2 regions of the Idiomarina sp. UBA3176 genome follow, and region 2 is predicted to be linked to the other one. Evidence: predicted binding sites of a transcription regulator. Region 2 holds the regulator's gene; the other holds the start of a gene.
What was found. The regulator MetJ, encoded in region 2, represses methionine synthesis genes. The targets are predictions, from matches to a motif close to TAGACGTCTAGACGTCTA.
Positions count from the first base shown of each region.

Region 1 (16,207 bases), on a different contig from region 2:
GCTCGCGTTGAACCTGCATAGACTTTTCCGGGGTCAGCAGTATTTTCTCACCGTTAATGGGCGAACGGAAAGTCACGCCCTCTTCGGTAATTTTACGAAGCTCACCCAGACTGAACACCTGAAAACCGCCGGAGTCGGTCAGAATAGGCTTGTCCCAGTTCATAAAGTCGTGCAAGTCGCCATGCTGCTGGATAATTTGCGTCCCCGGACGCAGCATTAGGTGAAAGGTATTACCCAGGCAGATTTGTGCGCCGGTGTCTTTTACCTCTTCTGGTGTCATACCTTTTACGGTACCCAGAGTACCTACCGGCATAAACGCTGGCGTTTCTACGGTTCCACGTTCAAATACCATGCGCCCACGACGCGCGCGACCACTGGTTTTGTCTAATTCAAATTTCATTGTCATAAGTATTCACTTCAGTGTATTAAGTTTAGCGCTGTAACAGCATGGCGTCGCCGTAGCTAAAAACGCGATAGCGCTCTTTAATGGCTTCATTATAAGCCTTCATAATTAAATCACGACCAACAAATGCCGAAACCAGCATAATGAGCGTGGACTCGGGCAGGTGAAAGTTGGTTATCATGCTATCGACCACTTTAAATTCATAACCCGGATAAATAAAAATATCGGTGTCATCAAAAAACGGTTCAATGTCTTCTGACTCTGAAGCCTGAGCAGCTGACTCGAGCGAGCGAACGGAGGTTGTACCAACCGCCACCACCCGGCCGCCCTCAGCCTTGGTTTGCTTAATGGCATGACAGGTTTCAGCACTGACTTTGGCGTACTCACTGTGCATTACATGGTCGTTAATGTCTTCAACACGAACCGGCTGGAAGGTTCCGGCGCCTACGTGCAGAGTCACATAGGCAAAGTTCACGCCTTTATCGCGCAGCTGTTGCAGTATCTCGTCGTCAAAATGCAGACCGGCGGTAGGGGCAGCAACAGCACCCGGCTCGCGGTTATAAACGGTTTGGTAACGCTCTTTATCAGAGCTTTCATCCGGACGGTCAATGTACGGCGGCAAAGGCATATGCCCGTATTGCTCAAGCAGTTCCAGTACCGTCTTGTCATGTTCAAACTTCAGTTCAAAGAGTGCGTCGTGGCGCGCCAGCATGGTTATCTTTACGTGGCCTTCCAACAGCAATTCAGCACCCGCTTTGGGAGCGCGGTTAGCACGGACATGCGCAAGCACCCTATGGTCATCCAGTAGTCGCTCGACCAGAACCTCGACTTTACCACCGGACACTTTTTCGCCCAGCAAACGCGCAGGAATAACCCGGGTGTCATTAAACACCAACAAGTCACCGGCGTTTATCTCATCCACAATATTTTTAAAGTGTTTATGCTCAATGCTGTTTTCACTGGCTTTTACCGAGAGCAACCTACTGGCACTACGTTGCTCCTGCGGATAGCGGGCAATAAGCTCATCGGGTAGCTCAAATGAAAAGTCACTGACTTTTAAAGTAGAATGATTGGTATCTGACATATCCGTGCTGTAATTGCGAGATGTAGTGAAGCGCGGATTTTACTGGAAAGTAGGCAGCCTGTCACTGTTGCAGGCTGCCCGTTTATCGCAAGTTTATGCTACGCCGAAAATTGCTTTTAAAATGTAGAAGAAAATAATCGACATAATGGCACCCGCCGGCAAGGTAACCACCCACGAAATAACGATGTTGCGAACAACACCAAGATTCAGAGCGGCAATACCGCGCGCCATGCCGACACCCAATACCGCGCCGACTAGCGTTTGAGTCGTTGATATGGGTAGCCCGGTACCTGAGGCAAGAACCACGGTTGACGCAGCAGCAAGTTCCGCCGCAAAACCACGACTGGGGGTTAAGTGCGTAATACCATTACCAATGGTGGCAATAACACGTTTACCCAGCATAGCCAGACCAGCAACAATACCAACCGCACCTAAAGGCAGAACCCACCAGGCCAATGTCGCTTTACTGCCAATATCACCACCGCTGGTTACCACACTCACCACTGCAGCAAGAGGACCAATAGCGTTAGCCACGTCATTTGAGCCATGCGCGAAAGCCATCGCACAGGCAGTGACCACCATCAGTACTGCAAAGACTTTCTCTACGTTGGTGTAGTGCATGTCTTTGTCGTCTGAGGGGTTAAATTTAAGACGTCCAATGGCAAACTTTCCGATAGCAAACACCAGTACCGCAATACCTAATGCCCACAGGAAACCTTCAATGCTGCCAAGATTCAGCCCTACGTGCTTAAGACCTTTTTTGATGGTGACCAGCGACAACACAAAGCCCGCTAACCCCATATAGTAAGGAACATAACGCTTGGCCATTGCTAACGGATTAGAGCGGTCAAAAATGAGCTTCTGTGCACTCATAAATATGAGGTAAGCAATGAACCCGGATATGGCCGGAGTGACGACCCAGCTTCCAACCACCCCCCCGACTTTTGCCCACTGTACCGACTCCATGCTAACGCCGACAGCAGAGAAACCAACAATGGCACCAATAATGGAGTGAGTGGTTGATACCGGCCAGCCAAGATAAGAGGCAATTAAGAGCCAGAACCCGGCAGCTAATAACGCTGAAATCATACCGAACACAAGCAGTTCTGGCTGATTGACAAAGTAAGCCGAGTCAATAATCCCCTTCCGAATGGTTGAGGTAACCTCACCACCCGCCAGGTAAGCCCCCGCAAACTCAAAAACCATTGCGATAACAATCGCCTGCTTTATGGTCAGCGCCTTGGATCCAACGGAGGTACCCATAGCATTGGCAACATCATTTGCGCCGATACCCCAGGCCATAAAGAAACCGAAAACCGCGGCCATCCCGATAAGCAGGACGCTATAGCTAGAAATAATATCCATAAATCAGACTCCGCTTAGACGCGCGCTAGCATTAGTTCGAAACGTGCACCGACTCGTTCAGCCAGGTCGGCTAAGTCGCCAACCCAGTCAAGAATACGGTATAAGAACATCGCATCTACAGGGTTCATATCGAGCTCGATTTTACGTAGATCCTGACGCAGTTTAATTTGAAGTTGATCGGTGTCGGCTTCAATGGCATCAAGTTCTATAATGAAGTTATCGACAAGGTCTCGTTCGCGTCCTTTAAAACCAGTTTCCAGCAAGTCATCAAACTCGCCGATGGTTTCGCGGGCTTTATCGGTCGCATCCAGACAACGGTTTAAGTAAGCATCAAAATCTTTAATCAGTGGTTCCGGGATAATCAACTCACGCCCCGTAACCAGACCGGAGATGTCTTTGGCTTTATTGGCAATTTTGTCCTGCTGAGAAACCAGCTCAAGCAAGTCCGCTCGCTCTACAGGCATAAATAAGCCACTGGGAAGGTTCAAACGGATTTTACGCTTCATATCATCCGCGGTTGATTCGTGTTTTACGATGGTTGCACGAGCCACTTCTGCGCTTTTCCAATCCTTCGAATAAACCGCTTTAAAGAAATCTTTAAGCGCATAAGCGCAGCGGTGCACTTCGTCCATGTGCTCAATCATCGGTTTAATAGGGGACTTTGCAAATACCCCAAGAAATGAGTTCACTGACATAACATTATCCGATTTTTTTCAGCCGATGTTAGCTGCGGCGAATGTTAGCGAAATCTAAAGGTAAAGGGAACCGTAAGATTTGATTAATTCATCACTCGCTGAACGCCCGTTCTATTTGAGTTCGCTGAGTATCCACTTCAGCTTCCACTTGTCTTAACAACTGGTGTGCGTTGTCCATTTCGTTGACTAATTGCTGTAACTGCACTGAGAATCCGTTAACTTTGTCTGTTTGCTGCTCCGCCAACCGAAATGAAGTTTTAGCTTCCTCGGTTGAAGCCTGCGCCTGAGCAGAAACCTCATTTGCAGTTTCTACCAGGCGTTCAACGAATTGCTGTTGCGAATGACTTGCCTCAGCAATGTCCTGGTAGCCTTTTTCAATGGAAAGCGATGCGTCCGTCAGTTGGTTCAGAGAGTCGTTAATACCACCAAGAGAGGACTGTGTTTTCTGCGCCAACTGCCGGACTTCGTCAGCCACCACTGCAAAACCGCGCCCTTGCTCTCCCGCTCTGGCAGCTTCAATGGCGGCATTCAGCGCCAGTAAATTGGTTTGATCGGCAATGCCTGAAATAATGGACAGCGCGTCTTTTACCTCATTTACCGAATGGTCCAGCTCTTCGGCGGAGCGTTTGGCCGTTTCAATCGCTTTTTCATTCAGCTCTGAGGCGTCTCTTAATTTAAGAATATGTTGGCGACTCTGTTTCATTGAGTCTTGGGTATCTAGCGCATTCTTTTCCAGAGTATTGGTGCACTGGTTTAATTCTTCAGTTAATTCGCTCAGTTCAGTAATACCGTGAATAGTATCCGATGCGGATGACTGCGTATCGGCAGAGGATTGCACAATCTGCTGTAACTCTTGTATTACCCGCTTCAACGCTTCATTAACTACCGTCATTTGCTGAGACTTTTCCTCGTCGCTACGCTGAGTCTGTTCAAGTATGCCGTTAAAGAACCGGGCAATCTCCGCCATCTCGGTGTCACGATCGGCGTTAGGTAAATAGTTGAGTTCCTGCTTAACCAACAAAGTCTCCATGGCATTGCGTAAGCTTCGCAGAGGCGTCAGAACCATGCGTTTAAGTAACACAAAGTTCAGTATGGCAAACACCAACAGCACCGCCACCAAGGCCACAAGACTCAGCTTTATCTGCATCAGGCTGGCTTGCTGATCTTTCAAGAGACTCTGCTCTACCTTTACAGCCAGTGACTGAATGTTGGCAATGTCATCGGAAATCGAAGCAAAGGCTTCACGTCTCGACTGAATAAGCTGTAATGTAGAGGACAGCTCTTTTGGGTACCGCTGAATTAAGCTGTTCATTTCTGAAATGATTTTCGGCCCCAGCTCTTTGGCTTCTCGCGGTACAAGCATCATTGACTGGTCGGGCAGCTCTTCTTTTACACCTAGCTTGGGTAATTGCTGCAGCCGGGCAATTTCTTTTTGCATAGCGGTAAGCACTTGCTCCAGTGCCTGCTCCTCGGCCTCACCATTAGATAAACGTTCCCGCGTATGCACCAGGTCAGCAATTAATAACACTAAGTCGCTACCGATACTTTGATAAGTTTCGGCAGCCGCCGGGTTATTGCTGCTACCTTTTTGCACGTAGTCAAACAAACGAGATAATTCGTTAAATAAAGACCGCTCGGCATTTACTAGCAGAGCAGCCTCCTGACCAGAGAGTTTACCTATGGCGCGGTAGTCGTCAGATATTCTGCTGCGGATGATATCCAACTGTTCCTGCATAACCGAAGTGGAGACTAAATTCAGTGTACCAAGCTGGGCGTTCACCTCATTGACCGAGGCCTCGGCCTGGTTCAGTAAAAGCGCATTCCCCGATTGCAGATAACCACTGAGCTCGGTTACTACTTCAACCATCAGTTTCTCTTTTATCGATGAGTAAATATTCTGCTGTTGTTCAAAGTGCTGCAATTGACTATTAGCCCAAATAAGCACTGACAAAAACACCAACGACAAGCCCAGCAAAGAAAAAGAAGAAACACGACTAAAAGTTGAAACGCGCATAAATAAGCCCAGTTGATATCACCGGGCTAGCTTAAGACGTTTTTATGACAGCTTAATGAAAAAAGCCGCGGCAATTGCCACGGCTCTGAGGTTTTCTGAGGTATAACGCTAAGTTTTCTTAGAAAGAATAAACCAGCGTAACAGCCGTTTCTGTATCCAACTTTTCGATGCTTTCATCAGAAACATGAGAGTTGTGGTTAGCCCCCAGTGACACTTTCATAGCCAACGCGCTGTTAATGTTCGCTGACACTGAAAATTCAGCTTTGCTCTTCGTGTTGTCTTCACCAACTTCAGACGACAGTAAGGCACTGAAACGCGAGTTTTCACTGATTTTCCAGTTTAAGCTACCGGCTACACGCAGAATCATTGAGCCATCGGATTCAACCGGAGGTTCACCTTCAGCCTGTACAGGTTTTGTACGTGAATAACCCGGACCAATTTCGTAGTCAGCGTAAATGTCTTCGTCGTAACGATAACGAGCACCATAACCCGTTGCGACAGTAGCCTGATAATCAAAGCCACTGAATTCATCTTCTTCGTATGAACCGAAGACAAACAATGAGTCGCGACTGTCAGGATCAAACTTATAGTTACTCTGCGCCGAAATGAACATGCGGTCTGCAGTTTCGTTCGTTTCCCCCGTGCTCTGATCTTCCTGCTCGGAGGTGTAATAATCGAATACGCCTTTGTGGCGCCAGTTCTGCACGTCCCGCGATGCGGTAAACTTGCCTTTCAGGCTTTCTGTTTCGGTGTTACCAGAAGTATAAAGCAAGCCAAATTCTGCACTTGCCTCCCACTCTTCCACCTTTTCTGTATCAATGTCATCAGCATCGTCAAACATAAATGTTTGAGCACTCGCTACAACAGGTAAAAACAAACTAGCGAATAATAAAGAAAATCGCACACTAACCTCGTTATTTGTGTCTTTTATAAAGTACTTCGTTACTTAACAATGGCGTCTAATTCGCCATTTTCATAGCGCTGAAACATTGATTCCAGGTTAATCGGCTTAATTTTACTCGCCATACCAGCACAACCAAAGGCTTCATAGCGTGCACGGCAAATATCTTCCATTGCCGTTGTCGCTGCCGCAAAGAATTTGCGCGGATCAAAGTTTGACGGATTCTCCGCCAAATGACGGCGAATAGCACCGGTTGAAGCCAGGCGTAAATCGGTATCAATGTTCACTTTGCGCACGCCGTGTTTAATACCTTCCTGAATTTGTTCAACCGGTACACCATAGGTTTCCGGAATTTCGCCGCCAAATTCGTTAATAATTTTCAGCCATTCTTGAGGTACAGATGATGAGCCATGCATAACTAAGTGTGTACCCGGAATGCGACGATGAATCTCTTTAATGCGGTCAATGGCTAAAATATCGCCTGTTGGTGGACGAGTAAACTTGTAAGCACCGTGTGACGTACCACAGGCAATTGCCAGGGCATCAACGTTTGTTGCTTTAACAAATTCCGCCGCTTCTTCTGGATCAGTCAGTAGTTGTTCGTGTGACAACTTACCTTCAGCACCAACACCGTCTTCTTCACCGGCTTCACCGGTTTCCAGTGACCCCAGGCAACCTAATTCGCCTTCAACAGAAACACCACAAGCGTGCGCCATTTCTACAGTCTGTCTGGTTACTTTTACATTGTAATCGTACTCTGCAGGCGTTTTGCCATCGTCCAGCAATGAGCCATCCATCATTACCGAGCTAAAGCCCAGTTGGATAGAACGCTGACATACCGCCGGAGAAGTACCGTGATCCTGGTGAACAACCACCGGAATATGGGGCCATTCTTCAACCGCAGCCTGAATTAAGTGGCGCAGGAATGGTGCACCGGCGTACTTACGAGCACCAGCTGAGGCCTGCACGATAACCGGGCTGTCAGTGGCATCGGCGGCTTGCATAATTGCGCGCATTTGCTCTAAGTTGTTGACGTTAAACGCCGGTACGCCGTAATCGTGTTCTGCGGCATGGTCTAATAACTGTCGTAATGACACCAGGGCCATAAAAATACTCCTTAATTAAAAAACTTGTGTTCAGGCGTCGTTAGCCCGTTCTTGTAAAATAGCAACGGCTGGTAATGTTTTACCTTCGAGGAATTCAAGGAATGCCCCACCACCTGTCGAGATATAACTAATCTTATCAGCGATAGCGTATTGATCAATTGCTGCTAAAGTGTCGCCACCTCCGGCAATTGAAAACGCATCGCTTTGCGCAATCGCTTCGGCTATGGTTTTTGTACCATGCCCAAATTGCTCAAATTCAAACACACCTACCGGCCCGTTCCAGACAATGGTTCCTGCATTTTTCAGCATAGACGCTAATTGCTCTGCGGTGTCAGGGCCAATATCAAAAATCATATCGTCGTCAGCAACAGCATTAACGGCTTTAGTTTCTGCCTTGGCTTCTGCGCTGAACTCTTTACCTGTTACTACATCGACAGGTAATGGAATGTCGCCGCCTTTAGCTTTTGCCTGCGCCATTAAACGGTTAGCTTCGTCGGTTAAGTCCGCTTCGTAAAGCGACTTACCCACATTATGGCCTGCCGCCGCAACAAAAGTGTTCGCAATACCGCCGCCCACAATTAACTGGTCAACAACACCGGACAAGGACTCTAATACCGTCAGTTTTGTCGATACTTTAGAACCACCGACAATAGCCACTAGCGGGCGCTTCGGATTTTCCAGTGCTTTGCCTAAAGCGTCTAATTCGCCGGCCAGCAAAGGCCCTGCGCAAGCAATTGGTGCGTATTTAGCCACACCATGAGTGGATGCCTGAGCTCGATGCGCGGTGCCAAAAGCGTCCATTACATAGACATCACATAAGCTGGCTAATTTTTTAGCAAGCTCGTCATTATTCTTCTTTTCGCCAACATTAAAGCGGACATTCTCAAAAACTACCAGTTCCCCGGCCTTTAGTTCAATACCGTCGAGGTAGTCTTTACATAAGCGTACCGGGCAATCCAGCATATCTTGTAAGTAATCAACAACAGGCTGCAGCGAAAACTCTTCGTCGTACTCGCCTTCAGTTGGACGACCCAGATGAGACATTACCATGACTTTAGCGCCAGCTTTCAACGCTTGCTGAATGCTGGGCAGTGCGGCTTTCAAACGCGCGTCGGAAGTGACTTTTCCGTCTTTAACCGGAACGTTTAAATCTTCACGAATAAGTACGCGCTTGTTACTTAAATCCAAATCAGTCATAGCAATGACAGACATGCGATATCCTCTCTAAGCTTAATGTTCTGTTTGTTCAGCCATCGTTTTTGCTGTGTCCAGCAAGCGATTCGCAAAACCCCATTCGTTGTCACACCAGCACAGCAGCTTAACCAGCCGCTTGTGACTAACACGGGTTTGCGTGCCATCAACAATGGATGAATGTGGGTCATGGTTAAAATCTATTGAAACTAAAGGCTCTTCGGTGTAATCCAGTATACCCGCCAGCTGCCGCTCGCTCTGCTCACGTAAAACCTGATTAATTTGCTCAATAGTGGCGTCGCTGTTTAGCGTAACGCTTAAATCCATAGCGGTCACATTGGTGGTTGGCACGCGCACGGCAATGGCTTCAAAACGGCCTTCTAAGTGCGGCAGTATTCGTTCAATGCCTCGTGCCAGCCGGGTGTCTACCGGAATAATAGAACGTCCGGCGGCGCGGGTTCGTCTTAAATCCGGATGGTATGCATCAATAACCTGCTGGTCGTGCATAGCTGAGTGAATGGTTGTAATCGCACCGGAGTCTATTCCGAAAGCATCGTCCAGTACTTTAATGACCGGCACAATGCAGTTTGTTGTGCAGGAGCCATTCGACACCACTTTATGGTCAACGGTGAGCTCTTTTTCATTCACGCCATAAATTGCGGTGAAATCAACGTCCGGCTTGCCGGGATGAGAAAACAACACTCGTTTTACGCCTTGCTGCAGATAAAGCTGACCGTCGGCCTGACTGCCAAATACACCGGTACAATCAACAACAAAATCGACCTCATGAGCGCGCCAGTCAATGGCTTCAATCTCGGTCTGATGAGTTAAAGCGATATCATCTCCGGCAACCGTCAGCGCATCGCCCGACTGTGTTACCTTTTCTCCAAAACGACCGTGGCTTGAGTCGTATTTAAGCAAATGCGCTATCGCTTCCGACGCCGCAGGCTCGTTAATAAGCACTACCTGCACGCTGTCGCGATAGCCGTTTTCGTATAACGCGCGCAAAAAGCTCCGGCCAATGCGGCCGAAACCATTAATCGCAATACGAGCCGGTTCGCTCATTTAAGCTCCCAACAAACGTTTAGCGGCAGCCACGGTGTTTTCTGTGGTAATGCCAAAGTGTTTGTATAAGTCGCCGGCCGGAGCAGATTCACCAAAGGTTGTCATGCCAACGACGTCACCGTTAAGCCCCACGTATTTGTACCAGAAGTCGGCAATACCAGCTTCAACGGCAACGCGGCGAGTCACGCTCGATGGCAACACCGACTCTTTGTATTCAGCATCCTGAATATCAAACACATTGGTCGACGGCATAGAAACAACGCGCACCTTGTGCCCCTCTTCAGTCAGTTGCTCAAAGGCGTTAACGGCTAAGTCAACTTCAGAACCTGTCGCAATTAAAATAACGTCCGGCTCGCCGTCACTGTCTTTCAGCACATAACCACCGCGGGCAATATTCGTTAACTGGTCGTCATTGCGCTCTTGCTGTTGCATACCCTGACGGCTGAACACTAAAGCAGACGGAGTTTTATTGCTTTGTACTGCGGCTCCCCAGGCTACGGCTGTTTCAACCTGGTCACACGGACGCCAGCACTGCAGGTTTGGTGTTTGACGTAAGTTAGCCAGTTGCTCGACCGGCTGGTGCGTCGGCCCGTCTTCACCCAAGCCTATAGAGTCGTGAGTGTAAACAAAAATACTGGGCTGCTTCATAAGCGCAGACATACGCACGGCGTTGCGCGCGTATTCCATAAACATCAGGAAGGTAGCCCCATAGGCTTTAAAGCCGCCGTGCAAAGTAACGCCATTCATTATGGCAGACATGCCAAACTCGCGGACTCCGTAGAACACATAGTTACCACTGGCGTCATCGGCAGTAATACCTTTTGCGTCGTTCCATAAGGTTAAGTTTGAGCCAGCTAAGTCGGCGGAGCCGCCTAGCAGTTCCGGTAGTTTAGGACCGAATTCATTCAGTACGTTCAGTGAGGCTTTACGAGTCGCTACCGCTTCAGGGCTGCTCTGTAACTGCTTCGCGTAATTGTGCACCGTATTCTCAAACCCTTCAGGCAGTTCGCCGTTTAAACGACGCTTCAGTTCTTTTGCCAGCTGCGGATACTCCTGCTCATACGCAACCCAGCGCTTATTCCAGGAGGACTCAACTGCTGCGCCTTTATCCACCGCAGACCATTTTTGGTAAACATCGGCCGGTACTTCAAAGGCTTGGTGCGGCCAGTTCAATTGCTTACGCGCAGCAACAATTTCGTCGTCACCCAGCGGGGCTCCATGGCAGCTTTCAGAACCTTGTTTGTTCGGTGCGCCATAGCCAATTACCGTTTTGCAGATAATAAGAGTCGGTTTGTCGTCATTCGCACGGGCTTCATCAATCGCACGGGTTATGGCAGCTGAATCGTGTCCATCAACTTTATTAATTACGTGCCAGCCGTAAGACTCAAAACGTTTTGCGGTATCGTCGGTAAACCAACCTTCTACTTCGCCGTCAATGGAAATGCCGTTGTCATCGTAAAAGGCAATGAGCTTACCTAAGCCTAAAGTGCCGGCCAGAGAGCAAACTTCGTGCGAAATGCCTTCCATCAAACAGCCGTCGCCCAGGAAAGTGTAGGTGTGGTGATCAACAATTTCATGGTTGTCGCGGTTAAATTGCGCAGCCAGTACTTTCTCGGCCAGCGCCATACCCACGGCATTTGCAAGTCCCTGGCCCAGCGGCCCGGTAGTGGTTTCTACACCAGGGGTGTAGCCGTATTCAGGGTGACCCGGGGTTTTTGAGTCTAACTGACGGAATTGTTTAATGTCTTCAATGCTCAGGTCATAACCGGACAGATGCAATAGCGAGTAAATTAGCATTGACCCGTGCCCGTTAGATAACACAAAACGGTCGCGATCAGCCCAGCCTGGGTTGTGAGGGTTATGTTTTAAATAGTCACGCCAGAGAACTTCTGCGATATCCGCCATACCCATGGGCGCTCCGGGGTGGCCTGACTTGGCCTTCTGAACCGCATCCATACTAAGCGCGCGGATGGCATTGGCGAGATATTGACGTTCTGACATGAAAAACCCCCTGGAAGATGAAGAGCAACTTGCGATGCGCGTATTCTCCACATTTCAGGGGGTACAAGCAAATTTATAGGCAAAATTTTGTTTAAATATCAGCCTGTAAATCGGCAGCTTTGTCCGTTTGCTCCCACGGCAGGTTATCACGGCCAAAGTGCCCGTATGCCGCTGTCTGCTTATAAATTGGGCGCTCCAGGTCAAGCATTTTGATTAATCCGTAAGGACGTAAGTCAAAATGACGGCGAACCAGCGCAATTAACTGCTCTTCTGAGTGCTTAGACGTTCCGAAGGTATCAATGCTAATAGAGGTTGGTTCAGCAACACCAATGGCGTAAGAAATTTGCAGTTCGCAACGCTCTGCTAAACCGGCTGCAACCAGATTCTTAGCAACATAACGTGCAGCATAAGCCGCACTACGGTCAACTTTTGAGGGGTCTTTACCTGAGAAAGCACCGCCACCGTGACGCGCCATACCGCCATAGGTGTCGACAATAATCTTACGCCCGGTCAGCCCGCAGTCGCCCATAGGCCCGCCGACCACAAAACGGCCGGTTGGGTTAATGTGAAACTGTGTGTCTTTCGAAACCCATTGCTCAGGTAATACAGGCTTGATAATTTCTTCCATCACCGCTTCGCGCAGCGTTTCCTGAGTAATGTCTTCTCGGTGCTGAGTGGAGAGCACGACTGTATCAATGGCAACAGGCTTACCGTTTTCATAAACGAAGGTCAGCTGACTTTTCGCGTCCGGACGCAACCAGTCCAGTGTACCGTTATTGCGTACTTCCGACTGACGCTGCATAACCCGGTGCGCGTAAGTAATAGGAGCAGGCATTAAAACTGAGGTTTCGTTTGAGGCATAACCAAACATTAAGCCCTGATCACCTGCGCCCTGCTCTTCCGGGTTAGCACGGTCAACGCCCTGATTGATATCACCACTTTGCTTACCAATGGCATTTAAGACAGCACACGAAGCACCATCAAAACCCATGTCAGAGTGTCGGTAACCAATATCTTTTACGGTTTGACGCGCCAAGTCTTCGACATCAACCCAGGCCTTTGTCGAAATTTCACCACCAACCAGTACCATGCCGGTTTTCACGTAGGTCTCACAAGCAACACGGGCTTTAGGATCTTTTGCTAAAATTGCATCTAAAACTGCATCGGATATCTGGTCGGCAATTTTGTCCGGATGCCCTTCGGACACTGACTCTGAGGTAAACAGGTGACGTGACATATGCCCACTATTCCTTAATTTTAATGAAATCGTTTAATACTGGTTGCATAATGTAACCGATCACTCTATTTTTTTCTACTTCTGGACGTCTAAAAGTCCGAATAAGGCTGACGACATGCGAGTACCGCGGATTTATCACCCCGCCTCTATAAGCTTACAAACTGAAACCGAATTGAGTCCGGATGCTTTCCAGCACCTGATCAAAGTATTGCGTTTGAACGTAGGTGATAGCATTGTTTTATTTAACGGTGACGGGCAGAACTATGAGGCGAAAATTACCTCGGTCCAAAAAAAATCAGCACAGTTTATTGCAACCAACAATCAGGCTAACGCATCTGAGTCATCGGTCAATGTTCATTTAGCACAAGTTGTTTCGCGCGGTGACCGTATGGACTTTGTACTGCAAAAGTCGGTAGAACTGGGGGTAACCGAAATTACCCCACTGTTTAGTGAGCGCTGCGGTGTTAAATTAAGTGGCGACAGGCTGGAGAAGAAACAGCTGCAATGGCAGAAAATTGTCCATTCTGCCTGCGAGCAATGTGGCCGTAGTGTGGTTCCACAAGTAAGGCCAGCACAGCAACTCACTGAGTTTATTGAAAGCAGCTTTGAAGGGTTGCGCCTAACCTTAGACCCAACCGCCACCCAGCCGTTGTCGTCATTTCAGCAGGCCGATAAAGGAATACAATTATTGATTGGTCCAGAGGGCGGATTCACTGATACTGAAGTCAGTGCCGCCGAGCAACAAGGGTTTAACCCCATGCGTTTAGGGCCAAGAGTACTAAGAACAGAGACCGCAGCGCTTTCAGCGCTAACCGCCGTGCAGTATCAGTTTGGCGACTTAAGCTAAAGGAGTTTACATGAAGAAATTAGCTATGGTGATGGACCCTATCGCCACCGTTAAAACCGAAAAAGACACGAGTTTTCGTTTATTGCTGGAAGCTCAGGCGCGTAGTTATCAGTGTTTTTATCTGGAAATGGGCGACTTAGTTATTGATAACGGTCAACCAATGGCCTTTGCACGGGAAATTCGTGTTCAAGATCAAAAAACGGACTTTTACAGCTTAAGCGACAGCGAATACCGTCCGCTGGAGGATTTTGACGTCATTATGATGCGTAAAGATCCGCCTTTTGACAGCGAGTTTTTATACGCCACGCAAATTCTGGAACTGGCCGAGCAACGCGGTAGCCTGGTTGTGAATAAACCGCAGAGCCTGCGTGACTGCAACGAAAAACTCTTTACTTCGTGGTTCGCGGATTCTATTGCCGACACGCTAGTGAGTTCCAGAGCGGATGTCATTAAAGCTTTCCATAAAAAGCATGGTGAGGTGATTTTAAAACCGCTGGACGGTATGGGAGGCGCTTCAATTTTTAAAGTGGGCGCCGATGGCAGTAACTTAGGCGTTATTATTGAAACTCTGACTGAGAAAGGTCAGCGCTACGCCATGGTGCAAAAGTACTTGCCAGAGATTAAAGACGGCGACAAGCGCATTTTAATTATTGATGGTGAGCCTGTGCCTTATTCTTTAGCGCGTATTCCCAGCGCCGGAGAAACCCGTGGAAACCTTGCCGCCGGAGGCAGCGGGCGCGCTCAGCCTTTATCTGACAGTGACTGGGCTCTGGCTCGTAAAGTCGCACCGGAACTGAAAAAACGTGGGCTCATTATTGTTGGCCTGGACGTTATTGGTGATCGCATTACGGAAATAAATGTGACCAGCCCAACTTGTATGCGCGAAATTGAAAACGCCTACGACATTAATATTGCTGAACAGGTCTTTAAGGCAATAGAAGCAAAACTGAATTGAAATTCAACTATGCGCCCCCATGTTGTAAGTAGAGATTATCGTTAAGGAGTCGGTGAATCGATGAACAGTTTGCAGAACCATTTATTGATAGCAACACCTATGCTGAACGATCCAATGTTTAAACGGACCGTGACCTATATCTGCGAGCACAATGAAGAAGGCGCTATGGGCTTAGTTATTAATCAGCCGGCCGATTTAAGCGTAACCTCGCTGCTGGATAAACTGGAAATTGTTTACCCGGAAAATAACCAGCACTTACAGGGCAGCGTTTATCAGGGCGGGCCTGTAGGCCGTGAGCGTGGCTTTGTGATCCACCCTCCGCAGGACAATTGGCGCGCAAGCCAGAAGATGAGTGACGATATTATGGTGACCACCTCGCGCGATATTCTGGAAGCTCTTGGATCATCGGCTGCGCCACCGCAGTTTCTTCTGACTTTAGGCTACGCAGGTTGGGAGGCCGGACAACTGGAAGAGGAGCTAGGGGAAAATTCCTGGTTGGCTATTCCGGCAGACCCGGAGCTGCTGTTCAATACTCCACCCTCCGAACGTTGGCGAAAAGCCACCGAGCAACTGGGGTTTGACGTGTGGCAACTGGGGCCGGATGTAGGACACGCATGAGCACAGTAATAGGCTTTGATTTTGGCACCAAAAGTATTGGCGTTGCAGTGGGCCAGACCATAACAGCAACCGCATCGCCTTTAGCAGCTATTAAGGCCAAAGAAGGCATTCCCGACTGGCAACTGATTGAAAAGCTGTTTGCCGAATGGCAGCCCGAACAGTTGGTAGTGGGTCTGCCCTTAAATATGGATGGCACCGAACAGCCGCTAACTCAAAGAGCCAAAAAGTTTGGTAACCGTTTACATGGGCGCTTCGGTTTACCCGTAGCATTTCAGGACGAACGCCTGACTTCGACCTCGGCACGAGAAAGCCTGTTTGCTGAAGGAGGCTTTCGTAAACTGAAAAAAGGTGCGGTTGATAGTCAGGCTGCATTAATTATTGTTGAAGATTTTATGAACGGTTATTTGCCAAAAAGCGATAATTCGTTATAGTGTCGTCAGTAATAAGTTAAAGCGATAGGAGCTGGCCTTGTTTGGTAATGAAGAACCCTATTCAGTAACCGGTAACACCATTTTACTGAAAGATGAAAATAAAAAACTGCTTTTAATTACTGGTCCTCGTTACCAAAACATATTGGTTTCGCGCGGCTCTGTAGAATTAACGGACATGTCGGCTGAGCGTCGCCCGGGTTTCCGGATTGTAACTCTGCAGGAAGTCTTTAAAAAAGATAAAACCTACTTTTTTGTTCGTGCCGGTGGCGTCGAGTATCAAGTTGACCTTAAATT
Region 1 is NZ_DEXU01000024.1:118,319-134,525, forward strand. Features, by position in the region: gene tgt (tRNA guanosine(34) transglycosylase Tgt) at 1-400, opposite strand, end outside; gene queA (tRNA preQ1(34) S-adenosylmethionine ribosyltransferase-isomerase QueA) at 432-1,487, opposite strand; gene B2U97_RS11955 (inorganic phosphate transporter) at 1,581-2,852, opposite strand; gene B2U97_RS11960 (TIGR00153 family protein) at 2,867-3,547, opposite strand; gene B2U97_RS11965 (methyl-accepting chemotaxis protein) at 3,639-5,561, opposite strand; gene B2U97_RS11970 (DUF481 domain-containing protein) at 5,680-6,465, opposite strand; gene fba (class II fructose-bisphosphate aldolase) at 6,504-7,568, opposite strand; gene B2U97_RS11980 (phosphoglycerate kinase) at 7,599-8,780, opposite strand; gene epd (erythrose-4-phosphate dehydrogenase) at 8,799-9,824, opposite strand; gene tkt (transketolase) at 9,825-11,825, opposite strand; gene metK (methionine adenosyltransferase) at 11,917-13,062, opposite strand; gene B2U97_RS12000 (16S rRNA (uracil(1498)-N(3))-methyltransferase) at 13,178-13,909, shown strand; gene gshB (glutathione synthase) at 13,920-14,864, shown strand; gene B2U97_RS12010 (YqgE/AlgH family protein) at 14,925-15,482, shown strand; gene ruvX (Holliday junction resolvase RuvX) at 15,479-15,913, shown strand; gene B2U97_RS12020 (hypothetical protein) at 15,951-16,207, shown strand, end outside.
Region 1: the regulator MetJ is predicted to act here: its motif matches at 13,145-13,162, upstream of metK (methionine adenosyltransferase).

Region 2 (16,207 bases):
ATTCGTCCCGCTACTGGTTATTAATGTCGCTTTGTACACTGGCAAACGACTTAGCCCAGGGTTCCATTTGCTGCACTTCAGCTGGCAACTGCGTGGCGGCTGCACGTGCTTGCTCAATGCTGGGGTAGCTGCCAAAGATAACCACATAACGTTGGTCGGCACGCTGGTAAACCTGGGTATTACCGGCTATGCCGTAGTCGTTACGGAAATTGCGCAGTAGCTGCGGGTCGCTAATAATGCTGATTTGCAGTGTATAGTTGCCTGAGCCCTGATCCAGCGCCCATTGGGTCTGGAACGGCAACGCACGTTGGGGCTGTTGCGGTTGCGGCTCAGGTTGTTCTGCTTTAACTTCTGGTTCTGGTTGGGCTACAACGGTATCAATGCCTGCCTCGGCTGGCGACTGCTCGTTAGATTGTCCGACAGGCTCGGCTTCCTGAGGCTGTTGTTGCTTTATGAAGCCAAGTGAGATTTCGCCTTCTGATATTTCAGAGGCAGCGACAGTATTCAGTGTGCCCAGAGCGTTCCGGTAAGACGCCGCTAATTCTGCAGGAACCAGTTCTAAAGAACGCTCGGTTAAAGGCTCAAAACTTGGCAGGCTGGCGGCTTGCTCTGTTGCTTCTGCTGTTGTTTCAGGCACGCTTTCTGTCGTGTTGTTTGCAGCGTCTCCGGCGGTTGTTTCTGCCGGTGCCGCTGATTCAGGGTTCACTTGCTGCCAATAGGCGGTTAACTGTTCTTTATTCAAAAAAGCGGCAAAAGCCAGACTAATAACCACTGTAACTAAAATAATAGGCCAAAGGCGCATTTTCCGACGGTTGTTTTGTTCCGGGCTATGTTTCGCTGTGCTCTGTTCGTTGGCGTCTTTCCCGTCGGCATTCTTGTGGGAATTCTCGTCTGTCGTGGTATCGCGATAACGGGCAGCCTGAGTGGTCAGAGTAAATTGCAGACGTTGCTGAATTTCTCCGGGAAACCCATGAATGGAATTTAAAAATTGCTGAATGCGTTCCAGATTCCAGAAGCTGCGCTGTTTTTCTGGTAATAACGCCTGCACAAAACGTATTTGTTCGTCGTGGTTCAGTGGCTGGACTTCTATCATGGTTGGCCCCTGCACCCGCAAGTGCGGTGCCGGACGTTGCTGTTGAGCCCAGCGACTATCTCCGGTAATGATAATACTGGTGCGCTGACCAATGGCACTCAGTTGGGTAACGGTAGAAATGCACTCGGCCATAAAGCTTTCGGATAGCTGTTCGCCGTTATCAATAACAACAATGGCGTGCTTTAGCGGGCGCTGGCGTTGAATTTGGCGACTTAACGACTCGTCGTTAATGCTGATAGTACCGAACAGTTGGTTCAGAATTTGCGCGCGGAGGCGGTCATTGGTAGAGCGCTCGTTGGCGCTGATAAACGCGACTTCAGCGTATTCTGACGCTTGTTCAAGAAAGACTTCAGCAATGGTGGTTTTGCCGCTGCCTTCTTTACCGTGCAGCATAATAAGCGACACGCTCTGCTGGCACTGCTCGTGGAGCTGGTCAATAACCTGTTGTTGACTCGGTTTGGTTTTTACCGGCGCGGCAACAATATGTTGTGGGCTTGCAAGTGCTTGCATCTGTCTGTTCCTGTCTGTCAACCGAATAGAGATAACGCCCTGGCGTTAGCAACATTCAGTGATCACAGCAGCAACGGTATTGTGTTCTACAGTACTGACAACTTCAGCCTGACCAATAGCAACCGGAAGAACAAAATGCAGCTGACCGTCTTTTACTTTCTTATCGCGCTGCATGTAATCTAACCAGTCCTGCCAGGGCATTTGCGGGCCCTTTGTTGGCAAGCTAAGTGCCAGCAGTAAATCTTTAATGCGTCGAAAATCTGACGAATTGAGCCGCTGTGTCACTTCTGACAGCTTAGATGCAATTATAATGCCAGCAGCAACTGCCTCGCCGTGTGTCCATGCACCGTATTCGGTGGCGGCTTCAATGGCATGGCCAAAGGTGTGACCTAAATTCAGCAATGCCCGCAGGCCTTTTTCGCGCTCGTCTAACGCCACAACTTCGGCTTTAATTTCGCAACTGCGTTGAATAGCGTAGGTCAGTGCGGCCGGATCTTGCAGATTTAATTCTTCGGTATGTTGTTCCAGCCATTGGAAAAAGTCAGCGTCGTAGATAACGCCGTATTTTACTATTTCGGCTAAACCGCTACGGTAGTCACGTTCGGTCAGGGTTTGCAGGCAGTCAATGTCGATAACCACAGACTTAGGCTGATAAAAAGCGCCAATCAGGTTTTTGCCCTGGGGGTGATTAACCGCTGTTTTTCCGCCCACGGAAGAGTCGACCTGCGACAATAAGGTGGTTGGAATTTGGTAAAAATCGACACCGCGTTGAAAAGTTGACGCCACAAAACCGGCTAAATCACCGACCACACCGCCGCCTAAGGCGATGATGCCACAGTCGCGGTTAAAACCTGCGTCTATCAGAATATCCATGGCTTCGGCGCAGCTGTCCAGGCTTTTGAACTGCTCGCCGTCGCGCATTTCAAACACTTTCACCTGGTGACCAGCTAGGTTTTTTAATAACGGCTTAAGGTAGTACTGACTAATGGTCGGGTTGGTGATGACCAGCAGTTGTTGATTCAGTTTGTGCGGAAGGCGCTCTACATAGTTGGGTAACAGGGCGTTACCAATGTAGATAGTGTAGCTGCGTTCACCTAAAGAGACGTTAACCTCAGCCATGAACGCAGCTCCTGTTACTTACCCAAGACCGTTAATGGACTCAAGCTGTTCGATAATGTCGTTGACCACAAACTTTGCACTTTGCTCATCGGTTTGCACCGTAATGTCGGCAATTTCTTCGTACAAAGGATCGCGCTCTTGTGCCAGCTCTTCAAGCACTTTGCGTGGGTCTTCAGCTTCGGCAATTAGAGGCCGGCGTTTATCACGCTGGGTACGAGCCAACTGCTTCTCGATAGGGGTCTTTAAATAAACCACCACACCCCGAGCCGATAACCGGTTACGGCTTTCTTTGCTCATGACCGAGCCGCCACCTGTCGCTAAGACGATGCCCATGTTTTCGGTAAGCTCTTCGATCACTTTTTCTTCGCGTGCACGAAAGCCTTCTTCACCTTCAAGCTCGAACACCCAACTGATTTCGGCACCTGTGCGGCGCTCAATTTCAGAATCTGAGTCGTAGAACTCTAAATGTAATTGTCTGGCGATTTGACGGCCAATCGTACTTTTGCCAGCCCCCATGGGCCCAACAAGAAAAATATTACGTTTCTCAGCCATATTCCTGCTTACATCATTGGTTAAAATTAGCTGTAACTCACGAATCCGGAGTGTCTGGAGACGTCCCCCAACCCAACGAAAAGAAGCGCGATTATCGCAACTTGAGCCCACTTTAGCAATAGTAATCGGCTTTTGGACTAACTTTGTGGCAATATCGTTGGTGTTACAAAAATCATAAGTTCCCGCTTTTCATCGCGTTGCTGCTGATGAGAGAACAATTTCCCGATTAATGGCAGCGACCCTAAGATGGGGACGCGACTGTCATCATTCAAGTTATGTTCCTGAAAGATTCCGCCCAGAACGATAGTTTCGCCATTTTTTGCCAGCACACGGGTGGACATTTCCTGAGTGTCGATAGCAACAGCTGGGCCGGTTGGGGTGGCAATGGTATCGCCGCGCGTGTTTTGAGTTATGGTCAGCTCCATTAAAACATGGTTGTTGGGAGTAATTTGCGGTGTAACGCTTAAGCCCATTACCGCTTTTTTAAACTGCACTGCAGTAGCGCCGTGTGCGGCGGTTTCTACATAAGGTATTTCGGTGCCCTGCTCTATGTAGGCGGGTTGTTGGTTCGACGTGAAAATTTTTGGGCTGGTAATAATTTCTGCTTTGTTCTCCTGCTCCAGTGCAGTTAGTTCGAGATCCAGCAGAATATCGTCACTCAGCCGCGCTAAATTAGCAGAAAAAGTGCCGGCGGGTGCGGCGGTAGGCAAGTCTACCTGCATGCCTTTAACAAAACTTCCGGCGTCTTCGGGTATTGCCAGACCGTATTCCGAAACACCCCAGCGAATGCCCAGTTCTTTACTAACATTCGCTTTTACGGTGACCATGCGGGCTTCAATCAGTACCTGTTTAACCGGCACGTCCAGATCATTAACCAGTTGCCGGATAGTTGCCAGTTGCTCTGGTGTATCCCGTAGAATAAGTGTATTGGTACGTGCATCGACGCTTACCGCACCGTTTGGTGACAGAAAGCTCTGCTGCTCGTTTTTTAGTAGCTTGGCTAAGTCGCTGGCCTTTGCGAAGTTAACGCTGAGTAAAATCGAGCGATACTCGTTGCTATCTGTGGTGTGTTCACCGGCAACATCAATGCGCAGCATAGAGCCCTGCAGACGAATAGCGAGATCATGGCTGGCGATTAACGTAGCAAATGCGTCCTGCCATGCCACACCATTCAGCTTCAGACTGGACTCACCCTTCACGTTGTCGGTCATCAATATGTTCAGTTGGTGCTGATCCGCTAATAGCTGTATGAGGTCGCGCAGCGGCATTTTACGGGTGTTGAGAGATACCGGTTGTAAGCGCTGTTGTTCGCTAAGCAGGCTTTGCCAGTTCTTGTCGGCTGCATAGACTGCAGACACGGGCTGGAAACTCAGAATAGCCAGCAGCAAAAAGACATAAAAAGAGAGTCGTGTTGGTATCATTGTGAGGAATTGTCCTTAGTTAAATGGATTTTCAACGATTTTGCTGACCAGCATCCGGATTGCTTTTCCCAAAGCTGAAATTCGGCGTATTCGCCGTTAACGCTTTGTAGCTGCATGAGAGGGGCCGCTATCCAGCTACTTGCCGCGAGTGTCAGCAGTGGTTGGTTCGGTATTTTCAGCAGGGCTTTTTTAACCGGAGAGGTTTGAGTGGCAATTAACTGCACCAGAGACCAGTCGTTAATGTGAATATCGCTTTGCATTTCAGGTTTGCCCAAGCACTCGATAGGCTCTGCGATAACGTCCGGGAAGTCTGATTTAAACAACGAATGGGCGCTAAGTTCTGAGAGCGCTGGGCTGCCAGCCGTTAACCAGAGAAATTGCCAGCTTAATTTGCCGCTGTTTTCCCCGGTGTCGCGCCACTTTAGTGTTTGCGTAAATGGAAACGGCTGTCGCACTTCCTGCTGCTCCTGCATGATAGAAGCGACCAGCCGTAGCGCGTTCTGGTAAGCGCCGGTAACACCAACCAGCCATTGCTCAGCGTTTTCCGGGCTTTGTTGATAATAGAGGTCGACGTTGTGTTGCCTTGCCGCCTGCGTTAATAAAGTGGAGACATCCGTCTCTGCGTGCTTCGTTACAACTGACTCGGCTTGCTCAGGAACCCCGGGAACGTACCGCTGCAGTTGCTTCTCTTGCTTTCGAAGCAGCTCATTTAGCTGGCTTGCCTGATAGCCGGTAAGAAAGTAACTGACACCAATAGCTGCCACCGTGAAAAGCAGAACAGCAGCGACCCATAACCACAGCGGTTTTTTAAGTGACTCAGCCATTAGGTTCAGCTCCGCTATTCACGTTTTTCTGAGAACGAATGTAGGAGAACACCACACCTTGCTGAGGCAATAGTTGTTGTTTTAGTCCGGGCTCTACTAACTGTTTTTCCAGCCATAAATACTGTTCATTAACCTGCGGTATCTGCCGGTAGATGGCGGTGAGTTTCATTTGAGACTGGCTAAGGGAAAACTCGCGCTGCCGGAGTTGGTGCTGTGTTCGCTCAAGCAGAGCGTAAAATGCGTTGAGCATCTCGTGGCTAGTATGCTTTCGGTGGGTAAAGGCTTTTTGCAACTGTTGCTGTTTTTGGTAGAGCTTCCAGCGCTTTAGCTGAATGTTCTGCTCTTCCAGTGCCAGCTTTTGCTCCGCTAGTTGATGCTTTAAGTTGCTCAGGTAACTCTCATAAGAAATGACCCATTGCACGGATACAGCGCCGACAATAAGCAGCAGGAGAATCCCCAGACAATGCAGCGCACGGTAACGTAGCCATAGGCTTTGTTCCCGCCATTGCAACAGGTTTAGCGATGCCATTGACTGAACCCCCGCAAAGCTAAACCCAGCAGCACTAATTCGTTATCTAAGGCCGAAACAATAGGGGCAACATTGTTCTGGAAAAAGGGTGCTGTAGAAAGCGCCAGGTGCTTCAGTTGTTGATTAGAAAGTTGCCGTTCAAGTTGCGACTGAATGGCTTTATCGCCAAAACTCATTACCCAGCTGAATTGATGAGACAGCTGAGCCTTAAGCAAAAAGCCCACCAAATTGTTGGTGTCGACAGAGTCGAGCCGCTGAAAGACGCCGTTCTTGCAATAAAGCAAAATGGATTGTTGCTGACGGAGCTCAACGACTATCCACGCCATGTCAGTCTCGAACTTGGTATTGTCAGGCCAAAGGTAAGGCAAAACCGCATTAGCTGCCCGTACTACTGACTGATAAACGGGTTCAACCACTTGCACCGGCATTTTCAGCGGGGCCAGTAAGACCAGCAATTCCTCCAGTGCTGAACGCTGGCCAATAACCGCTTCTGCTTCTTGCCCGTGGTTATGGGTGCAGTAGTCGTAGCTTATACCGGTATTGCGTTTTAGCTGGGGCGGTAATTTTTCCAGTAATTGCTCTTCAACCTGCTGGTTATTGTCTAACGGAATTTTCTGATAGTGGGTTGCGCTGTAGTCCAGTGCCGAGACAATACTGTCTGGTTTTAAGCCCTTGCCGGTTAAGCTGCTATGGTGCTGCTGAGAAAAGTGTTCGACAACAAAATGCCGACCCCGGCGGGACAATTGTAAAACCAGACAATTTTCACGATTAATTTGCACAGCAAGTGGTTGTTGCCGAAGTAATGACATTAGACAATATCCTTATTGTAGAAAAGCCAGATGCAAGCGTAGTGTTGTGAACAAAAATCCTCCATAATAGTCAGTAAGAGTTATGAGCTAATTTATGTCGGTGATTTCGGTTTCAACACTCTGGCGTGATTCTGGAGTAAGTTCTGGCGTAAGTTCTGACGTAGTAAAAATGAAGTCATGGAGCAGATAATTGAAGTGGTTTAAGCGGCTAATCTACACCTTGCTGGTGTGTATTATTCTTGGCGGGGTAACGGTTGGCAGCCTTTACTTATACGTTAAGCCCGAGTTACCCAGTGTGGAAACCTTGCGGGACGTGCGTTTGCAAACACCCATGCAGGTGTTTAGCGCTGACGGTGAACTGATCTCGCAGTTTGGCGAAAAGCGCCGAATTCCGGTAAAACTGGAAGATGTACCTCAACCGCTTATTGATGCTTTTCTCGCTACCGAAGACAGCCGTTTTTATCAGCACTTTGGGGTTGATCCAATAGGTGTTGCCAGGGCTTTTAGCGTGTTGCTCACCACCGGTGAAATTCAGGAAGGTGCCAGTACCATTACCATGCAACTGGCGCGAAACTTCTTCTTAAGCTTTGACCGTGCCTGGATGCGTAAGGTGAAAGAGTCTTTTATCGCTGTCCACATTGAACAGTTGTTGAGTAAAGACGAAATTCTTGAACTTTATTTGAATAAAATTACCTTTGGTCATCGTGCCCACGGTGTCGGTGCAGCCGCGCAGGTGTACTACGGTAAGCCGTTAAACGAACTGACGCTGGCGCAAATGGCAACCATTGCCGGTTTGCCTAAAGCACCGTCTAACCTGAACCCTATTTCAAACCCTACTGCCTCTAAAGCTCGTCGACGCGTTGTCTTATTGCGCATGCTGGACGAGAAGAAAATTACTCGTGCTGAGTTTGAAGAAGCCGCAAATGCTCCTGTCACAGCTCGACGCCATGGCGCTGAGGTGACAGTGCACGCGCCTTACCTGGCAGAAATGGTGCGTCAGGAAATGGTTGATCGCTATGGTGAAGATAAAGCCTATAACGAAGGTTATCAGGTGTACACAACCATCAGAAGCGACGTACAGTTGGCTGCGCGCCAGGCTATATGGGATAACCTGCACAGCTATGATGAGCGACACGGTTATCGCGGTCCTGTTAGTTTATTGTGGTCAGCAGAGAAGAATGAAGAGCCGGTTAAAGAACTAGCCATACGCAAGTACCTGGAGCAACTGCGTGTTATTGGTGCGGTAACGCCGGCGGTTGTGACCGCAGTCGAGGAGCAAACGGCTGACGTATTAGTGAAGGGAGAGGGCAAACTTACCCTGCCATGGGAAGCTATGCACTGGGCTCGCGAGTACTTAAACGAAGAACGTCAGGGCCCGCCTCCGGAAACCGCAGCTGACATTATGCAGCCGGGTCATGTTATTTGGTTGCGTCGGGTAAATGACGGCAGCGAATGGCGACTGGCGCAAATTCCCGAACCCAGTTCCGCTATTGTCTCTTTACGACCCGACGATGGTGCCGTTGCCGCGGTTGTTGGTGGGTACAGTTTCCAGCTGAGCCAGTACAACCGCGCTTTGCAGGCAGAGCGTCAGGTCGGTTCAAACATTAAACCTCTGATTTATTCAGCCGCATTTGAAGAGGGCTTAACTCTGGCTACTTTGGTGAATGATGCCCCCATTAACCAATGGAACCCGGGTTCCGGTGTCGCCTGGCGACCGAAGAACTCGCCGGAAGTCTATGAAGGCCCTATCCGTTTGCGTAAAGCTCTGGCTAAGTCAAAGAACGTGGTCTCGGTGCGCTTAATTCGCGAACTGGGAGTTAAAAAAGTGGCGGATCACCTGGCCAAATTTGGTCTGGATCGCTCAAAAATTCCCGAGAACGAATCGCTTTCTCTGGGTTCTCTTTCAATGACACCCATGCAAGTAGCTCGCGCTTATGCGGCGTTCTCGAACGGTGGATTTCTGATAGAGCCCTACTTTATCAAACGTATTGAAGACGCCGATGGTAATGTGATTAAAGAAACCGACCCGGTGCGCGCTTGTTTCGACTGTGACAACCCGGCTCCGCAGGTGATTAGCGAACAAAATGCGTTCCTGGTTGAGCAGGCAATGAACTCAGCGGTCTGGGGCGGCGGCAGCTGGGCAAATGGCACAGGCTGGAACGGTACGTCCTGGCGTATTCAGCGCTCTAAACCCATTACTGAAGCTGTTGGTCGCAACATTGCCGGTAAAACCGGTACCACCAACGATGTTCGTGATACATGGTTCTCAGGTTTTACCTCGGACCTTGCGACAACTGTCTGGGTTGGGTTTGATGATGTTTCCCGTAAATTAGGACGCACGTCAAAGCATCCTGAAGTCGACTCCAGTCAGCAGGCAATAACTGGCGGTGAAGCGGGTGCGAAAACTGCGTTGCCGGGCTGGATCCTGTTTATGGAGAAGGCGCTACCGCTGTTTCCGTCACGCGATTTTGGTATTCCGCCGGGTGTGGTGAATGTCCGTATCGACTTAGAAAGCGGCAAGTTATCACACAAAAGTGACTACACCACGCGGTTTGAATACTTTATACGTGGTACCGAACCCACTGAGTACAGTCGCGATAACGGTCAGTCTAATGGCGATATCTTTCAAGAAGATGATGACGACTTATTCTAGTCAGGCAAAATCTGTGCAATAACAAATTAGTGGGAGCATTAAGCTCCCACTGCCAGTTTACTCAGTAACTGATTGAGATCCGATTGCACGCCGCCGGCGGTAACGTGTTTACCCGCACCAGGTCCGCTAATAACTAACGGCATTTCTGAATACCAGTCGGTGTAGATAACGAAGATGTTTTCACCGGGTATTAAGTTGGCCAGCATGTCCCCTTCCGGAATGTATTCAATACCAACCTGAGCAGTAACTCTTTGCTCGTCACTGACGGTAAAGCTGGCCAGCAGTCGCGGCACTTTGCCGTCTTTAGCCGCTTCGTCCAGCATCGCCGCCATGGGCTCATCAAGTTCGGATAAGCGTTGCATAAACTCGCTAAGTGGTAGATCACGTAAATGCTCCGGTACCAGGCTTTTTACTTCAATGTCCTGCCAGTCCAGTTTTAAGCCAATTTCGCGTGCCAGAATCAGTAATTTACGCACCAAGTCCTGACAGGACAGGTCTTCACGAGGGTCAGGCTCGCTGTAACCCCGCTCTTTGGCTTCTTTTACCAATGAACTGAAAGTGACTCCTTTGGTAAAATTCTCAAACAGCCACGACATGGTACCCGAGAAAATACCGGAGATACTGCGAATTTCGTCGCCGGAATTTCGCAAATCGTTTATGGCATAATTCAGCGGCAACCCGGCACCCACCGTGGTGTTGTATAGCCATTCACGCTCGTACTCGTGCTGAATGGTACGAATTTCGCGGTACAGCGCTTCGTCGGCGGAGCCCGCGCGCTTATTGGCGCTGATAATATGCAGGCCGTTTGCGAACAAGCTGGGATACAGTTGCGCGACTTGTTTGGCGTCAGTCAAGTCAATGACGACCATCTCGTCGTATGGTGCATTTGGCAACTCGCGCAACAGTTCCGTGAGTACATAAGGCCGCGCCAGACGATCGAAGTCTTCTGCCCACTGAGTGAGCTCGACGCCATTGTAATCCAGCCATAAACGCCGCGAGTTGGCAATGCCCATAACCCGAACGTCCATCACTTGGTTAATGCGGTCGCGCTGCTGTCGGAACAGTTCCAGCCAGGCCGTACCAATGTTGCCGCGGCCAATGACTAAAACGCCCAGGCTGCGACGGTAATTGAATAATTGGCTGTGCAAGCGATTAAGTAAGCGGTTATCAAGCTTTTGCTCCAGAATAGCAACAGCAGAGTCACCGTTTTGCGTCAGCGCAAAGCGCCGCACTTTTTGTTCGGAAAGTTGCAGTTTAAAGGTCGAGAACTGGTCGGTTTCCTGAATGCGGTTACCGACAATGGCCAGCATGGAATAGCCGCGAATTTGAGTAATGGCATCACCCGCGCCCAGACTGTCTAACCAGCCGGTCAGGTAGTCTAAGTGGTTTTGGTGAAACACCAGATACTGCTGATGATTTTCCGGCTCGGTCCAGCTGACCAGCGGCTCTAATTCCAGTTCATCCAGACGTTTTACTAAGGCTTTATCGTGCAGCTCAACCTTAAACAGCACCACCTCAGACAGAGAAGTGAAGACTTTTCCGCGGGGCTGGGTATTCTGGAACTGACCAATGCGAGTTTGCTGATTTTCTACTTTTAAACTGGAGCGAACGGAAATGACCATGCGTTGACGGTCAACCGGCTGAAAGGTTCTTGGGTGCAGAACCGGACTGCCAAGACGCGCCAGTTCTTCGGCTTCGGTCCAGTCTAATGTCGGTAAGCTCACCACGCGCTCAACTTTGCGCGGGTCTGCCGAGTAAACGCCGGCAACATCTTTCCAGATAGTAACCTGACGTGTATCCAGCAGGCTGCCGACTAAGGTTGCTGAATAGTCGCTGCCGTTACGCCCCAGAGTTAAACTCTCGCCGTTTAAACCGCGGGCAATAAAGCCGGTAACAATAAAGCGGGTGCCCGAGTGAGGAGCCACTCTTTGTAATAGTTTTTCACGCGAGTGTTCTACCTGAATAACGGGTTCAGGAGCGTCTGCCGCGAGTAAAAAGTCCCGGGCATCAATGTGGTCGGCGCGGGTACCCTGTTTTTGCAGTAAAGCTGATAACAAGCGGGCAGACCAGAGTTCGCCGTACGACAGTAACTCGGCGTTATGGCTAATGGCTTCGTCGCCGACTAACCAACGACGCCAGCGGGTGAAGTCTTTTTGCGATTGCAGTAGCAACTGTTTTTGTAAGTCGCCGCTTAATAATTCGGTGATCAGTCCTTGCTGAAAACTCTCTAATTGATCGAGCAGAATGCTGGCGGTGTCGCCCGGCTGCGCTTTGGCATTAATAATGGCAAGAATGCGGTTGGTTGTATCTCCGGCTGCGGAAACAACGACTAAGTCGCTGGCACCCGCGTACTCGGTTACAATTCTGGCAACGCGGCGATAGCAGAACGCATCGGCAAGACTGCTGCCGCCAAACTTATGCACCTGAACGCTGTCGGCAACGGCTTGCTTTTGCTCTTCTGTGAGCTGAGTTGTGGTCATTCCGCCTTCCTTAACTACTCGCTTGAATTAGATTACTGCTACTAAGGCTAAAATATTGTCAGGCAAATGTCAGCAACTTTTAGCCATCTAGACGGATAAAATTTGACGGGGTCGTTCATTCGGGTACAATTCATTATAACTTATGTGGTTTTGTTATATAGCGGGACAATAACAATGAAATGGAACGGCGAATATATTTACCCTTATGCTGAACACGGTCGTAAGAGTCAGCAGGTGAAAAAAGTTACGGTCTCAATACCCACGCGCGTGTTAAAAGTATTGACCGATGAACGAACCCGTCGCCAAATTAATAATCTGCGCCATGCTACCAACAGCGAACTGCTGTGTGAGGCGTTTTTACACGCTTTTACCGGTCAGCCGCTGCCGGAAGATGAAGATTTGCAAAAATCCAACCCGAATAAAATCCCCAAAGCTGTGCGTGAAGAGCTGGAAGCCCGGGGATTACCTATTCCAACCGACGAAGAGCTCGACGATTAATCCTGCATATAATTTTTCGGTAAATCGATTTTAGCTGCGCCGGACTTCACCGCAGCTTCGGCAACGGCGCGCGATACCCGTGGGCACAAGCGCGGGTCAATTGGCTTGGGAATAATATAATCACGACCGAAGGTTAACTCTTTGACACCGGCCGCTTTTAATACTGATTCCGGAACAGGCTCTTTCGCCAGCTGGCGAATGGCCTCCACCGCTGCAACCTTCATTTCGTCATTAATAGCAGTAGCGCGCACATCTAATGCACCGCGGAACATAAACGGGAAGCATAAAACGTTGTTCACCTGGTTCGGGTAGTCCGAGCGTCCGGTTCCCATTATCAGGTCATCACGCGCCGCCATAGCGGTTTCTGGTTTAATCTCCGGGTCTGGGTTAGAGCAGGCAAACAGAACCGGGTTAGGCGCCATAAGTTTCAACTCTTCTGCGCTGAGTAAGTTTGGCCCTGAAACCCCCACGAAGATATCGGCACCTTCAATAACGTCTTTTAGTGTCCGTTTGTCGGTGTTGTTGGCAAACAGCTGCTTGTATTCGTTTAAGTCATCGCGACGAGTATGGATAACGCCCTTTGAGTCGAGCATATAAATGTGCTCGCGTTGTGCGCCACATTTAATTAAAAGCTCCATACAGGCAATGGCGGCAGCACCGGCACCAAGACAAACAATGCGAGACTCCGCCAGGTCTTTACCCTGAATTTCCAACGCATTAAGCATACCTGCGGCCGTCACAATGGCAGTACCGTGTTGATCATCATGGAATACCGGTACATTGCAGCGCTCTATTAACGCCTGTTCTATTTCGAAACATTCAGGCGCTTTAATGTCTTCTAAGTTGATGCCACCAAAGGTATCGGCAATGTTAGCAACGGTATTGATAAAGTCCTGAGTAGTACGATGATTCACTTCAATATCAATAGAGTCCAGTCCGGCGAAGCGCTTAAATAGAAGAGCTTTACCTTCCATGACCGGTTTTGATGCCAGTGGCCCTAAATTGCCCAGACCAAGAATGGCGGTTCCGTTAGTAATAACCGCAACCATATTGCCTTTGGCTGTATAACGGTAGGCGGCGTCCGGGTCCTGAGCTATTTCCCGAACCGGTTCTGCAACGCCCGGGCTGTAGGCCAGCGCTAAATCTTTACTGGTTTCAGCAGGGGTGGTGAGTTCAACGGAAATTTTACCCGGGGTCGGGTATTCGTGGTAATCCAGTGCCTGTTGGCGAAAGTCTGTCATGCGGTGATACCTGAGTCTGGTGATCAGAATGCCGATCAGTCTATCGCTTTTGTGCTAATAAACAAATCTTACCTCCGCCTTTGAGGGTCATGAGGTGAATGAAATTTCCAATGTGTTTAAAAGTACACCAGTTAACTTTTCTTTAACAATAGGCCGCTTAGCGAAACAGGCACAAAAAAAGGCACTGTTTAGCGCCTTTTTCTTAAAATCTGCTGTTAAGCAGCGTTTTCTATAAGTTTTCTTAGGCTTATTTCTTGCCCAGAGCACCAAAACGCTTCTTAAATTTGTCAACACGACCACCAGTGTCCATTACACGCTGCTTACCAGTGTAGAACGGGTGGCACTCTGAACAGACGTCCAGGTGAAGATCTTCTGAGCGGGTTGAACGCGTTTCGAACGTGTGACCGCAAGAACAGCTGACTTTTAAAGTCTCGTACTTAGGATGAATACCTTGTTTCATGGGGTTACCTCAGTTATGGGCCGCATCGCCATTCGATCCAAAGCCGAACACCATGCGCAAAAAAACATCAATGAATTAAGAGCCGCGCATTTTATGTGATCCTGCGCCTGTGATCAAGCAGAATCTGCTGCCTTGTATTCTGCGCGGTAGCGTTCCAGAATAGAGCCATGAAGCAAGCCAGCACCGGCAGCGAACGACGTTATAAAGTCGCACTGCCGTTACCTCTTCGACAAACCTATGATTATCTGTGCAAAAGTGCCGAGCCGCTGCCGCAGGGAGTCCGCGTGCGCGTGCCTTTTGGCCAGCGTCAGTTAGTGGGTTACGTGGTTGCCGAAGCCAATGACGAACCGCCAACATTTGAATTGAAGTTCGTCGCTTCGGTTCTGGATGAGCAGCGGCTGTGGCCTGATGATATCTGGCAGCTAGTACGCTGGTCTTCTGACTACTATCACCATTCATTGGGGGACGTAGCCGCCAATAGCCTGCCGGTTTTGTTGCGCAAAGGCGATGCGCCGGAATACCTGACCGAAACTTTTTATGCGCTGACCGATTTAGGCCGGGCGCAGTCCATTAATGATTTAAAAGGGGCCGCGCGGCAGCAGCAAGTGCTGGCAGCGCTTAAACATCAGCCGCTCAGGCGCAGCGACTTAACCGATATAGGTGTGACCTCAGCCGTGCTGCGCACCTTGCAGGATAAAGGCTGGATTGAAGTGCGCGAGCAGGCACCGACTAAGAATCAGGGCTGGCAAAAGCAGTCATCGGTGTTAAGAGAGCAGGGCCATGCGTTAAATACCGAGCAGGCGGTGGCGGTTTCTACCATTAACCAGCAGCAAAAGCACAGCACTTTGCTGCTGGAAGGCGTTACCGGTAGTGGTAAAACCGAAGTGTACTTACAAGCCATGGAGCCGGTACTGGAGCGCGGCGAGCAGGTATTAGTGCTGGTACCGGAAATTGGCCTTACCCCACAGACCTTGCAGCGCTTTAAAGAACGCTTTGACGCACCGGTGGTCATGCTGCACTCGGGCATGAGTGACAGAGAACGTTTGAATACCTGGCTGGACGCAAAGCACGGACATGCAGCAATTATTATCGGCACTCGTTCAGCTGTGTTTACGCCCTGCCAGAAGCTAGGGCTTATTGTGGTCGATGAAGAACATGACTTGTCCTACAAACAACAGGACGGCTTTCGCTACCATGCCCGGGACATTGCCATTAAACGGGCGGCGTTGCTGGATATTCCGCTGGTGCTCGGTAGTGCAACTGCCTCGCTGGAAACGCTGAATAACGCGGTCAGCAAACGCTTTCACTGGCTTAAGCTGGGGCAGCGCGCTGGTGGCGCGCAAATGGTTAAACACGAGCTTATTGACCTGAAGCAGCAGCCCATAAAAGCCGGTGTTTCTAAAGCATTGCAGGAGCAAATTCAGGTAGAAATTGAACGCGGTAATCAGGTACTGCTGTTCCTTAACCGTCGTGGTTTTGCACCAGCGTTAATGTGTCACGAGTGTGGCTGGCTGGCGCAGTGTCATCGTTGTGACGCTTATTACACCGTACATAAAGCTCATCAGCAGCTGCAGTGTCACCATTGTGGCAGCCAGCAACGGATACCTAAGCAATGCGGCTCCTGCGGCTCCACACACTTAATTTCCCACGGTGTGGGTACCGAACAGTTAGAGCACAGTCTGAAAGAAATGTTTCCGGGGCGTGGGGTGCTGCGCATTGACCGGGATTCCACCCGCCGTAAAGGTCAGTTGGACGATTACCTGCAAAAAGCCACAAATAACGAGTACCCGTTGCTGGTTGGCACGCAGATGCTGGCAAAAGGCCATCACTTTCCCCATGTCACTCTGGTGGCGCTGCTAGATGTTGATGGCGCGCTTTACAGCGCGGACTTCCGGGCAGCAGAGCGTTTAGGACAGCTTTATACTCAGGTCGCTGGTCGCGCCGGGCGAGAGCACAAAGCCGGTAAAGTTGTATTGCAAACCCACCATCCGGAGCACGACTTAATTCAGGATTTACTC
Region 2 is NZ_DEXU01000002.1:38,548-54,754, reverse strand. Features, by position in the region: gene B2U97_RS00545 (AAA family ATPase) at 11-1,603, opposite strand; gene aroB (3-dehydroquinate synthase) at 1,649-2,722, opposite strand; gene aroK (shikimate kinase AroK) at 2,741-3,274, opposite strand; gene B2U97_RS00530 (type IV pilus secretin PilQ) at 3,412-4,695, opposite strand; gene B2U97_RS00525 (hypothetical protein) at 4,692-5,519, opposite strand; gene B2U97_RS00520 (hypothetical protein) at 5,512-6,048, opposite strand; gene B2U97_RS00515 (hypothetical protein) at 6,036-6,857, opposite strand; gene B2U97_RS00510 (penicillin-binding protein 1A) at 7,048-9,510, shown strand; gene B2U97_RS00505 (bifunctional aspartate kinase/homoserine dehydrogenase II) at 9,549-11,990, opposite strand; gene metJ (met regulon transcriptional regulator MetJ) at 12,165-12,488, shown strand; gene B2U97_RS00495 (malic enzyme-like NAD(P)-binding protein) at 12,485-13,729, opposite strand; gene rpmE (50S ribosomal protein L31) at 13,977-14,189, opposite strand; gene priA (primosomal protein N') at 14,357-16,207, shown strand, end outside.